DNA from 4 places in the Serratia sp. DFXYC6 genome. Region 1 is predicted to be linked to each of the others. Evidence: predicted binding sites of a transcription regulator. Region 1 holds the regulator's gene; each other region holds the start of a gene.
The links. The regulator Fur, encoded in region 1, represses iron uptake genes when iron is present. The targets are predictions, from matches to a motif close to ATAATAATGAGAACNACTATCAA.
Positions count from the first base shown of each region.

Region 2: the regulator Fur is predicted to act here: its motif matches at 1,267-1,289, upstream of ftnA (non-heme ferritin).
Region 3: the regulator Fur is predicted to act here: its motif matches at 1,481-1,503, upstream of fes (enterochelin esterase).
Region 4: the regulator Fur is predicted to act here: its motif matches at 1,772-1,794, upstream of exbB (tol-pal system-associated acyl-CoA thioesterase).

Region 1 covers NZ_JBXUNV010000004.1:47,384-50,499, reverse strand. The annotation lists gene AC2CGQ_RS19220 (beta-N-acetylhexosaminidase) at 1-1,392, shown strand, start outside; gene fur (ferric iron uptake transcriptional regulator) at 1,641-2,087, opposite strand; gene fldA (flavodoxin FldA) at 2,417-2,956, opposite strand.
Region 2 covers NZ_JBXUNV010000001.1:2,050,180-2,053,295, reverse strand. The annotation lists gene pip (prolyl aminopeptidase) at 1-835, shown strand, start outside; gene AC2CGQ_RS10080 (DNA polymerase III subunit theta) at 867-1,097, opposite strand; gene ftnA (non-heme ferritin) at 1,442-1,960, shown strand; gene yobA (CopC domain-containing protein YobA) at 2,284-2,667, shown strand; gene copD (copper homeostasis membrane protein CopD) at 2,670-3,116, shown strand, end outside.
Region 3 covers NZ_JBXUNV010000003.1:20,662-23,777, reverse strand. The annotation lists gene AC2CGQ_RS16380 (MbtH family protein) at 1-46, opposite strand, end outside; gene fes (enterochelin esterase) at 21-1,394, opposite strand; gene AC2CGQ_RS16370 (TonB-dependent siderophore receptor) at 1,679-3,116, shown strand, end outside.
Region 4 covers NZ_JBXUNV010000002.1:296,801-299,916, forward strand. The annotation lists gene AC2CGQ_RS14750 (LacI family DNA-binding transcriptional regulator) at 1-235, shown strand, start outside; gene exbD (TonB system transport protein ExbD) at 292-714, opposite strand; gene exbB (tol-pal system-associated acyl-CoA thioesterase) at 718-1,698, opposite strand; gene metC (cystathionine beta-lyase) at 2,130-3,116, shown strand, end outside.

The DNA of each region.
Region 1 (3,116 bases):
TTCTTCAGCCGTCAGGACTATATCGACATCATCAAATACGCCCAGGCGCGCCAGATTGAGGTGATCCCGGAGATCGACATGCCGGCGCACGCCCGCGCGGCGGTGGTCTCTATGGAAGCGCGCTACAAGAAACTGCATGCCGCCGGCAAAGAGCAGGAGGCCAACGAGTTCCGCCTGGTGGATCCGACCGATACCTCCAATACCACCTCGGTGCAGTTCTTTAACCGCCAGAGCTACCTGAACCCGTGCCTGGATTCCTCCCAGCGCTTTGTCGACAAGGTGATTGGCGAGATTGCCCAGATGCATAAAGAAGCCGGGCAGCCGATCAAAACCTGGCACTTCGGCGGCGATGAGGCGAAAAACATCCGCCTGGGCGCCGGCTATACCGACAAGGCGAAACCGGAGCCGGGTAAAGGCATCATCGACCAGAGCAACGAAGACAAGCCGTGGGCCAAGTCGCAGGTTTGCCAGACGATGATCAAAGAAGGCAAGGTGGCCGACATGGAACACCTGCCGAGCTACTTCGGCCAGGAGGTCAGCAAGCTGGTGAAGGCGCACGGCATCGACAGAATGCAGGCCTGGCAAGACGGCTTGAAAGACGCCGAGAACGCAAAGGCGTTCGCCACCTCGCGCGTGGGCGTCAACTTCTGGGATACGTTGTACTGGGGCGGTTTCGATAGCGTCAACGACTGGGCCAACAAAGGATATGAAGTGGTGGTCTCCAACCCGGACTACGTCTACATGGACTTCCCTTACGAGGTGAACCCGGACGAGCGTGGTTACTACTGGGGCACCCGCTTCAGCGACGAGCGCAAGGTGTTCAGCTTCGCGCCGGACAACATGCCGCAGAACGCGGAAACCTCGGTCGACCGCGACGGCAACCACTTTAACGCCAAAAGCGACAAGCCGTGGCCGGGCGCCTACGGTCTGTCCGCTCAGCTGTGGAGCGAAACCCAGCGCACCGATCCGCAGATGGAATACATGATCTTCCCGCGCGCGCTGTCGGTGGCGGAACGCGCCTGGCACCGAGCCGGTTGGGAGCAGGACTATCGCGCCGGCCGTGAATACAAAGGCGGGGAAACCCACTTTGTCGACACCAAGGCGCTGGAGAAAGACTGGTTGCGCTTCGCCAATATCCTGGGCCAACGAGAACTGGCCAAGCTGGACAAAGGCGGCGTCGCTTACCGTCTGCCGGTGCCGGGCGCGCGCGTGGCGGGCGGCAAGCTGGAAGCGAATATCGCGCTGCCGGGATTGGGCATCGAGTACTCCACCGACGGCGGTAAGCAGTGGCAGCGCTATGATGCCAAGGCCAAACCGGCGGTCTCCGGCGAAGTACAGGTGCGCTCGGTCAGCCCGGACGGTAAACGTTACAGCCGCGCCGAGAAGGTCTAAGCCCGGCACATCGGCCTGTCGTCATGGCGGCGGGCCGCTTAACGAAGGGGGAATGCGTTCGCCCCCGCGCGTGCCGGCGTGGGGCGGATGTTGAAGTGAGAGCAGTACGTGGAGTCGCAGTGCCGCTGCAATTGTAGTATTTCATGACATGATCTTTCCCCGGCTTGCCCGGGGATTTTTTTGCCCGTTGTACGGCGGGCATAAAAAAACCGCCTCAATGTGAGGCGGTTTCTCATAGCCGGTGAGGCTTATTTCTTGTCGTGCAGCGTTTCGTCTTCGCGGCAGTCACCGGTTTCACAGTGGCCGTACAGGTACAGACTGTGGTTGGTAAGCTTGATGCCGTGCTGCTTGGCGATATCACGCTGGCGCACTTCGATGGATTCGTCGCTGAATTCGATCACTTTGCCGCAGTCCAGGCAAATCAGGTGATCGTGGTGATGCTGTTGGGTCAGCTCGAACACGGACTTGCCGCCTTCGAAGTTGTGACGTGTCACAATGCCCGCATCGTCAAACTGGTTCAGTACGCGATAAACCGTTGCCAGGCCGATCTCTTCGCCCATATCAATCAGTTTTTTGTACAAATCTTCCGCACTGACGTGATGGCATTCCGGATTTTGCAGTACTTCCAGGATTTTGAGTCGCGGAAGCGTGACTTTTAAGCCGGCCTTCTTCAATGCGATGTTGTTGTCGGTCATGCGAATTCAGTCCTGTTACTATGCTAATCAAGTTGAGGCGTACTCGCCTGTGGCATCGGTCGGCACAAAGAGTTAATGCGTCTCATTATAGAACCGGTTGTACTAAATGGAAACCGCCGGTTGTTAACAAAGATATAATTGCACTATTGCATGTTTTGCATGCAACGCCTTGATGGATGGGATAAACCGATATCTCAGTCTACCGTGACGGGGTGGGAAGTTACAAATCTGTAGCTTCTATCGCAGCAATCCCTGTTGCCGATGACGGCCCTGTCGGCACACTATGCACTTTACAGGGCCTTTGTTCAACCTTTCGCCAGTCCCGGCGTTTAGCCGACGATATCGGCCAGGCTCAGCTCTTCGACAATCTGTTTGACCCAGGCGTCGACGCGCTCATTGGTCAGCTCCGGCTGACGGTCTTCGTCGATCGCCAGACCGATGAAGTGGTTGTCGTCCGCCAGGCCTTTGGAAGCTTCGAAGTGGTAGCCTTTGGTCGGCCAGTGGCCCACGATGGCCGCGCCGCGCGGTTCGATGATGTCGCGGATGGTGCCCATCGCGTCACAGAAGTATTCCGCGTAGTCTTCCTGGTCGCCGCAGCCGAACAGCGCCACCAGTTTGCCGTTGAAATCGACTTCTTCCAGCGTCGGGAAGAAATCGTCCCAGTCACACTGCGCTTCACCGTAGTACCAGGTCGGGATACCCAGCAGCAGGATATCGAACCCTTCCAGGTCTTCTTTGCTGCTTTTGGCGATGTCGTGCACTTCAGAGACGTCGTCGCCAAACTGTTTCTGGAGAATTTTCTGGATCATTTTGGCAATGTTTTCGGTATTGCCAGTGTCGCTGCCAAAGAAAATGCCTACAGTAGCCATATCGCGTATAACCTTTAAATTCAATTAATTGCATTACTCGGCGCCGGCACTGCCGCCGATTAAAATGATGCCATGGCAAGAGCCTTTCGCCACGGTGGCGGGCGCCGACAGGCGCAGTCTCTTACCGGTAAATGCGTATCATGCCAGAAAGTGGCGCCGG
Region 2 (3,116 bases), on a different contig from region 1:
GGTTTTCATTCACGGCGGGCCGGGCGGCGGCATCTCCCCGCATCATCGTCAGCTGTTCGATCCCGAACGCTACAAGGTGCTGCTGTTCGATCAGCGCGGCTGTGGCCGCTCCCGTCCGCATGCCAGCCTGGACAACAACACCACCTGGCATTTGGTGGCCGATATCGAGCGGCTGCGCGAAATGGCCGGCGTCGAACAGTGGCTGGTGTTCGGTGGTTCCTGGGGATCGACGCTGGCGCTCGCCTATGCGCAGACCCACCCGGAGCGCGTCAGTGAAATGGTGCTGCGCGGCATCTTCACCCTGCGCAAGCAGGAGCTGCATTGGTATTACCAGGACGGCGCTTCGCGCTTCTTCCCGGAAAAATGGGAGCGCGTGCTGTCCATCCTCTCGGATGACGAGCGTAAAGACGTGATCGCCGCCTACCGGCAGCGGCTGACCTCGGCCGATCCGCAGGTGCAGCTTGAAGCGGCCAAACTTTGGAGCGTGTGGGAAGGGGAGACGGTCACGCTGCTGCCGAGCCGCGAATCCGCTTCGTTCGGCGAGGATGATTTCGCGCTGGCGTTCGCCCGCATTGAAAACCACTACTTCACCCATCTGGGCTTCCTGGAGAGCGACGACCAACTGCTGCGCAACGTGCCGCTGATCCGCCATATTCCGGCGGTGATCGTCCACGGCCGTTATGACATGGCCTGCCAGGTGCAGAATGCCTGGGACCTGGCCAAGGCCTGGCCGGAGGCGGAGCTGCATATCGTGGAAGGGGCGGGGCATTCGTATGATGAGCCGGGCATTTTGCACCAGCTGATGATCGCCACCGACCGGTTTGCCGGCAAGTGACGCAAAAAACCCGCCGTAACGGCGGGTTTTTCTATTTAGCCTTCGGCTCGTACGGCAGGCGCGAAAACTTGTGGGATTCCGCGCGGTAGTGTGCCACGCGCTCGCGAAAATAGTCGCGCAGCGCTTCCGGTTGCTCGCGCTCCACCACTTCCGGGATCACCGGCATGTTGTAGCGCTCTTTATACGCCACGCCTGAGGCGGCGAGATCCACATTCACCCTGTCCATTTCCTCTTTGGGCAGCTCGGCCAGATTGTAACCCACGCTATGCTCCTTACTTACTTTGCCGCATTGAATCTGCGCAGAAGGTAATCCACCCGGCGGCGCTTGGCAAGCCCATTACGCCGTTGCCGGGAGCGATATTTATCCAGCAGTAATGCAATCTATTTATTCTTTTAAATAAGAATGATTCGCTTTTTGATTAAACTAAAAGATGAAAATAATTATCATGTTAATTCTCAATGTGGCGGTGATATTATAATTTGTTGATATATATGATTTTTATAATTAATGTGATTTGAGTGTAAATAAGGTGTTTTTATTTTTACGGCAGCAGGGCATAATGCGCGGAAATTAAATTCATGACCTGCAAAATAAAAGGAATCATTATGCTTACGCAAGAAATGACTCAAAAGCTGAATGAGCAACTGAATCTGGAGTTCTACTCCGCCAACCTGTATCTGCAGATGAGCGCATGGTGCAGCGATAAAGGCTTTGAAGGCGCCGCCGCATTTCTTAAAGAGCATTCTCAGGAAGAGATGCAGCATATGCAACGTTTGTTCGACTATCTGAGCGACACCGGCTCTCTGCCGCTGCTGGGCACCATCGCCGCGCCGCCGGTGGCGTTTGAGTCGCTGGCGGACGTGTTCCAGCAGACCTACGAACACGAACAGCTGATCACTCGTCAGATCAACGAACTGGCGCACGCCGCCATGACCGCACACGATTACTCCACCTTCAACTTCCTGCAGTGGTACGTGGCGGAGCAGCATGAAGAAGAGAAACTGTTCAAATCCGTGCTGGACAAGCTGGCGCTGGTGGGCACCAGCGGCAAGGGCCTGTTCTTCATCGACAAAGATCTGAAGAAAATGGGCGCGATGGGCCAGGGCGGCAACGACCAGGCCTGATCTGCACCAGAGCATCGAAAAACCGCGCGCGGGCGAGCCTGACGCGCGGTTTTTTTTACCCTGCGTTTATCGCGGTTATGCGGCGATACGTGCTGCCGGATCGCAAAATGCCAGTGATGCGCTCGACTTGCCGCGGCGTGGTCGTTATGATTTACCGCGATACGCTACAGGGATGGTAGAGTCAAAACAGCGGGTTAGCCGATACAACCCGTTTTCTGTTTACCCGTGGCGCAATCATTTGCGGTGGGTTGGGGCCGCTGATACATCGCCTTGGCTGTGGCCTTAACCCTTATGACCCTCTTTTACTGTTAAGGGATACCACTGTGATCGGTAAAATTCGTTCCTCCTGTCGCCTGCTTTCCACCATTTTCGTCCTGTTCGTTGGCCTGTCTTCACAGCAAGCGCTGGCGCACGCCCACCTGAAAGTGGAAACGCCGAAGGCCGACGCCAGCGTCAGCCCGGCACCGAAGGCGCTGACCCTCAGCTTCTCCGAAGGCATCGAGCCGAACTTCAGCGGCGTGAAAATCACCGGCCCGGACAACGCCGTGGTGAAAACCGGCAAGCTGCAGCTCGATCCGAACAACAACACCCAGGTCAACGTGCCGATTGAAGGCGAGCTGAGCGCGGGCAAATACAACGTCAGCTGGCATGTGGTGTCGGTCGACGGGCATAAAACCAAAGGTCAGTACAGCTTCACCGTAAACTGACTGTGAGTCTGGCGACCCTGTTCGTTCTGTGTCGCTTGGTGCACTTTGCGGCGGTGATGCTGATGTTCGGCATCAGTCTGTTCACCGCCTTATTGTCACCGCAGCGCCTCTCCCCGATCCTCTCCCGCGATGTGCGTCCGCTGCTGCTTGCCGGCACCTGGGTAGCCGGGCTTTCCGCCGTGGCGCTGCTGGCCATCCAGGCCGGGCAGATGGGCGACGGTTGGCAAGACGCCTGGCGGCTGGAGGTCTGGTGGGCGGTGCTCGGCACCACCTTCGGCGAAGTGTGGCGCTGGCATCTGGGCCTGACGCTGCTGGCGATCCTGGGCCTGCTGCTGCCGGAACGGCCGCGCGTACAGGCGTTGGCGCTGTGCTCGGCGCTGCTGCTGGTGAGCCTGGCGTTCATCGGCCACGCGGCGATGCATGAAGGCGCGTTGGGCGCGCTGCACCGC
Region 3 (3,116 bases), on a different contig from region 1:
CCAGGCTGCGCTGCTGTTGATCATCGAACGGATTCAGGCTTTCCATCATGTGTTCCTCGTGCCGTCGCCGATGCCGGGTAAGCGGTGGCGAAAGCGGAAGCCCATACCGCCTGCAGCCCATCGGTCAGGCCGCTGCGCCAGCACAGCGCATCGTGCCCGCCCTCCACCACCCGGTAGTGCACCCGATGGCCGGCGTCGCTCAGGCGCGCCGCCATTTCGCCACTGACCCGATGCACCAGTTTTTCCTGCGAACCGGCTTCCATAAAGACCTTCAGCGCGCCGTGGTTGCCCAAGCCGTGCCGTTCTACCTGTTGCATCAGCCAGCAGGCGTCGTCGGGAATGCTCGGCAGCTGCAGCATGTCGCGCCGCGGCCACCAGTAGGAACCGGACTGGGTGATCACCGCGCCGAAGCGCTGCGGCCAGCGCAGCCCGGCATACAGGGAGGCCAGGCCGCCAAAGCTTTGCCCCGCCACCACCGTATCGGCCGGCTTGTCGCTGTGCGGCGCCCAGTCGGCCAGCTGCGGCATCAGTTCTTCCTGCACCGCCAGCCAGAAATCGTCCTTGCAGGTTAATTCTCGCGCCCGGTGCGGCAGATCGATGATGTCGATCAGCACATAAACCGCTTCCGGCAACGCCCCCTCGCGGGTCAGCTGCATCAGCGGCGCCCAAACCGGCATCTGCTTCGCCCAGAACTGGCCGTCGAGCAAGATCGCGAGCGGGCGCTCGGCCGGCTTGCTGTCGCCGGTGGTGTAGATCCAGACATCGCGGCTGTTGCCCAGGCGCTCGCTCTGCCAGGTATGCCGCTGCAAACGCGCCGGCAGCGGCGGCGTGCAGCGCCCGCTGGCGATCTCATATTCGTCGAACGAACGCCATACCGGCTGCGGCGGCGCATCCGGCATGTGCAGACCGGAGACGCTGTGACCGCTGGCGCTTTGCCAGGAGCGATACGGGTTGAGCAGATCGGGGGTAGCGCTGGCGAACACCTGATGCCACCAGTGACGCAGGTTGTGCATGTTGGCGTGCGCATCGTCGCCGCTGAACGCCGGCGGCCGCTCGTCAAAGCAGGGGATAAAGCAGTAGCTGCCGCGCCAGGCGCCGCTCAGTTCGGTCTGCCAATACCACACGTCGGTGCCGGCCAAACGCTGCAGGCTTTGCGGCGGATTCGGCTGATGGTGGTCGGTCAGGCAGTTAATGTTGATCCACACGCGACGGTAGGCGGAGGTCAATTCGCATCCCTGGGGATCGCGCCAGAAAAAGGTGGTGCGCCAGCGGCCGTTACCCGCCGGTTCTACCCATGGCGTACCGCGTCGTGCCACCGTCAACCACCACCCTGGACTGCCCGCATTGCTGCTGGCCAATAATCTGCTGCTTTCTGACTGTAGTTCTGTATTCACAACGCCTACCCATTTTGTAGTTGGCGGCACCGGGAACGTCGACTTTTCCCTATCGCCGGCCACCGCCCGAACGCACTGTACGCCAAATACTATTGATAATAATTTGCATTTGCAATAGTGTGTAAGGCTTGGAGATCGTGCTGGTATTGCGCGCAACGGACAGGGATCGGGGATACATCAATGGCATCCCTTGCCGCAGCCGATTTTCTATTTCCGACTACACAAAAACTACAACCGCCCTTCCCCCCGTTCGGCGAGGGATGGCAGCAAGGTAGGACACTCAGATGAAAAGCAAGCTATCACGTTATTCTTTAGCCACTCTTATCGGCTTGGGATTGGGCGCGTCCGCGTTCGCCAGCGCCGCGCAGCAAACCGACACCACCACCACGGAAGAGAACAGCGGCGCCACGGATAAAAAGCCGCGCGGCGAAGACACCATCGTCGTGACCGCCGCCCGGCAGAACCTGCAGGCGCCGGGGGTGTCCACCATCACCGCCGACGAGATCAAAAAACGCCCGCCGGCGCGCGACATCAGCGAACTGATCCGCACCATGCCCGGGGTTAACCTGACCGGCAACTCCACCAGCGGCCAGCGCGGCAACAATCGCCAGATCGATATCCGCGGCATGGGCCCGGAAAACACCCTGATTCTGATCGACGGCAAACCGGCCTCCAGCCGCAACTCGGTGCGTCAGGGTTGGCGCGGCGAACGCGACTCCCGCGGCGATACCGCCTGGGTGCCGCCGGAAATGATCGAACGCATCGAAGTGCTGCGCGGCCCCGCTGCTGCACGCTACGGCAACGGCGCCGCGGGCGGCGTGGTCAACATCATCACCAAGAAAGCCGGCGATGCGCTGCACGGCTCGCTGAACGGCTACTTCAACGTGCCGCAGCACAAGCAGGAAGGCGCCACCAAGCGCACTGACTTCAGCCTGTCCGGCCCGCTGAGCGATTCCCTGAGCTTCCGCCTGTTCGGCGGCTACAGCAAAACGCAGGCCGATGCCTGGGATATTAACCAAGGCCATCAATCCGAGCGCACCGGCAGCTATTCCAATACCTTACCTGCCGGACGTGAAGGGGTGGTCGATAAAAACATCGACGCTCTGCTGCACTGGGATTTCGCCCATCTGCAGTCATTGGAGTTCGAGTACGCCTATGGCCGCCAGGGCAACCTGTACGCCGGCGATACCCAGAACACCAACACCAACCCCCTGGTGCAGAGCAATTACGGCAAAGAGACCAACCGCATCTACCGTGAAACCTTCGGCCTGACCCACCGCGGCGCCTGGGACAACGGCGTGAGCACCAACAACTACGTGCAGTTTGAGCGCACCCGCAACACCCGCCTGAACGAAGGGTTGGCCGGTGGCACCGAAGGCATCTTCGACACCAATAACACCGGTTTCGGCACAATCAAGCTGGACGACTTCCTGGCGCACAGCGAAGTCAGCGTGCCGTTTGAGCTGGGCGTCGCGCAAACCGCCACGCTGGGTACCGAGTGGTCTCAGCAACGGATGAAAGACGGCACCTCCACCAGCCAGTCTCTCACCGAAGGTGGAGCGATCCCTGGAGTGGACAGCTCTAACCGTAGTCCTTATTCCTCCGCACATATCTTCTCGCTGTTCGCCGAAGACAATATCGAGCTGACCGACACCACCATGCTGACGCCGGGCCTGCGCTACGATCTGCACTCCGAATCCGGCAACAACTGGAGCCCGGCGC
Region 4 (3,116 bases), on a different contig from region 1:
TCAGCTGATGGAGAGCGACATCCACCTGTGCAGCTTCGACGATCACTACCTGTTCGACTGCATGACGCTGAAGATCGATACGGTCGCACAGGACTGCCGGGCGCTGGCGCAACATAGCTTCGACCAAGTCACCGCACTGATCGACGAGCGGCCGCTGGAACAGAACGCGCTTTATCTGCCGGGCCGTATCCGCTGGCGCCATGCCGGTTCCCGGGCTTTGTTGGCCGAAGAGTGATATCTCTGAACCAGTAAAAAGGGCGCCGAAGCGCCCTTTTTTGTTTCATCAGCCCGCTACTTGGCGGCGCCTTCCATGCCCACCAGCCCCACTTTCAGGTAGCCGGCTTTACGCAGGGTGTCCATCACGCTCATCAGCGTTTCATAGTCCACGCTCTTGTCCGCCTGGAAGAAGATGGTGGTTTCTTTGTTCGCCTGGGTGCGTTGATCCAGCACCGAAGTCAACTGATCGGCATTCACCGGCTGATCGCCGACGTAGAGCTGCTTGTCGGCCTTCACCGACAGGAACACCGGTTTTTCCGGCCGCGGCTGCGGCTTGGCGGAGGAGGCCGGCAGATCGACGCGGATATCTACCGTTGCCAGCGGCGCGGCCACCATAAAGATGATCAACAGCACCAACATGACGTCGATAAACGGCGTTACGTTGATTTCATGCAGTTCGCCGCTGTCGTCCAGATCTTCATTTAAGCGCATCGCCATGTCTCACCCCGCCCGCAGTTGATGTGCGTGCTGAGAGCGCTTGGCTTCCGCCGTCGCGGCCAGATCCAAATCACGGCCCTGCAGCAGCAAGACCTGCGCCGCCACGTCGCCCACCTGCGCGCGGTGGCCGCTGATGACGCGAGCGAAGATGTTGTAGATAACGACGGCAGGGATCGCCGCGACCAGACCCAGTGCGGTCGCCAACAGCGCTTCCGCGATGCCCGGCGCCACGACCGCCAGGTTGGTGGTCTGCGAATGGGCGATGCCGATGAAGCTGTTCATGATGCCCCACACGGTGCCGAACAGGCCGACGAACGGCGAGATGGCGCCGATGGTGGCCAGGAAGCCGTTGCCGCGGCCCATGTTGCGGCTGTAGGCCGCCACGCGGCGCTCGAGGCGGAAGCCGGTGCGCTCTTTGATGCCGTTGTTGTCGTTGGATTCCGCAGACAACTCCAGCTCATTTTGCGCGTCGTTCAGCAATACCGCGCTGACGCTCTCCGGACCGAAGTTTTGCGCCAGTTCGGAGGCTTCATCCAGCGAGCGCGCTTCGGCCAGCGCCAGCTGTTCGCGGCGCAGACGGCGCTTGGCGCGCAGCAGTTCGCTGCCTTTGGAGAACAGAATGGTCCAGGTCACGATCGAGGCCAGCACCAGGCCGATCATTACCGCTTTCACCACCGCGTCGGCGTGCTGGTACATGCCCCAAACGGACAGGTCCATGCCGCGGGTTTCCGGTGGCTGGATCGTTGGCGCCGGGTTCACCGGCGTGATGCTCTCCGGCGCGGCGGCTGCAGCAGGTGCAGGCGCGGTGGTCGGCGCAACGCTTTCGGCAACGGCCGGATTGCTCGCCGGCGCGGCCTGCGCGCTGCCGGCCAGCCCTACGACCAGCACCATAGATGCCATCAGGCTGCGGCCGAAGGCCTTGCCCCACTGCGCCCGGCCCTGGCCGAACGATCCTTGATTTAAATTCTTGCCAGCCGTTTTCACGCTGTGCCTCCACCCATTACCGATCAAAATTAAGGAATAATTCAGCGTGCGATCATATCAAACCAACCGGGGATTGATAGTGGTTCTCATTATTATTTACCAAATAAACGAGAAAATTTTAGCCAGCATCGCCACAAAGCGCCAATCTGTGTCCGTTCACCGCCAAATGCCCCTTTTATAGGGTGATTTCGTTACTTTTCTTCCACAACGACGCAACAACGCCACGCTGCCGAACGGCGCCTCAGCCGAGGAATGGACTTCTCTGTTCCCACTCGGCAGAAGGATTACGCGAGAAATGCGTGACCGGCAGCCAATTATAGCCGTTTCTATATCTGGAAGTTAAAACGTCTGGATGGCTATATTAACTCATGTTAACGTAAGGGCTATCGTAAACGGGCACGTGCAGAGCAACCAGAGGTGAGCCAGGTACCATGACGTCAAAACATATCGAAACCGCGCTGATCGGCGCCGGCCGCGGCAAACGCTACACCCAGGGCTCCGTCAATCCCGTCACGCAACGCGCCTCTTCTTTGGTCTTCGACTCCGTCGCTGCCAAAAAACACGCCACCGCGCAACGCGCTCACGGCGAGCTGTTTTACGGCCGACGCGGCACCCTGACCCACTTCGCCCTGCAGGATGCGATGGTGGAGCTGGAGGGCGGCGCCGGCTGCGTGCTGTACCCCTGCGGCGCGGCGGCGGTGGCCAATGCGATCCTGTCGTTCGTCGGCGCCGGCGATCACCTGCTGGTCACCGGCTCTGCGTACGAGCCGACCCAGGATTTCTGCACCCATATCCTCGGCCGCATGAACGTCAGCACCACCTATTTCGATCCGCTGATCGGCGCCGACATCGCCAAACTGATCCAGCCCAATACCCGCGTGGTGTTCCTGGAATCCCCCGGCTCCATCACCCTGGAAGTGCAGGATATCCCGGCGATGGTGCAGGCCATTCGCGCCGTGGCGCCGGAGGTGGTGATCATGATAGACAACACCTGGGCGGCGGGGGTGCTGTTCAAGGCGCTGGATTTCGACATCGACATTTCTATTCAGGCCGGCACCAAATACCTGATCGGCCATTCCGATTACATGCTTGGCACCGCCGTCGCCAACGCGCGCTGTTGGGATCAACTGCGCGAGTACTCCTATCTGATGGGGCAGATGGTGGATGCCGACACCGCCTACATGGCGAGCCGCGGCCTGCGTACCCTGAGCGTGCGCCTGAAGCAGCACGAACGCAGCAGCATCGAGGTCGCCAACTGGCTGGCGGCGCGGCCGGAGGTGGCGACGGTCAATCATCCGGCCCTGCCGAGCTGCAAGGGCCACGAGTTCTACCGCCGCGACTTCAGCGGCTGCAACGGGCTGTTCTCTTTCGTGCTGAAGGAACGGCTGGACGATACGCAGTTGGCCGCTTACCTGGAT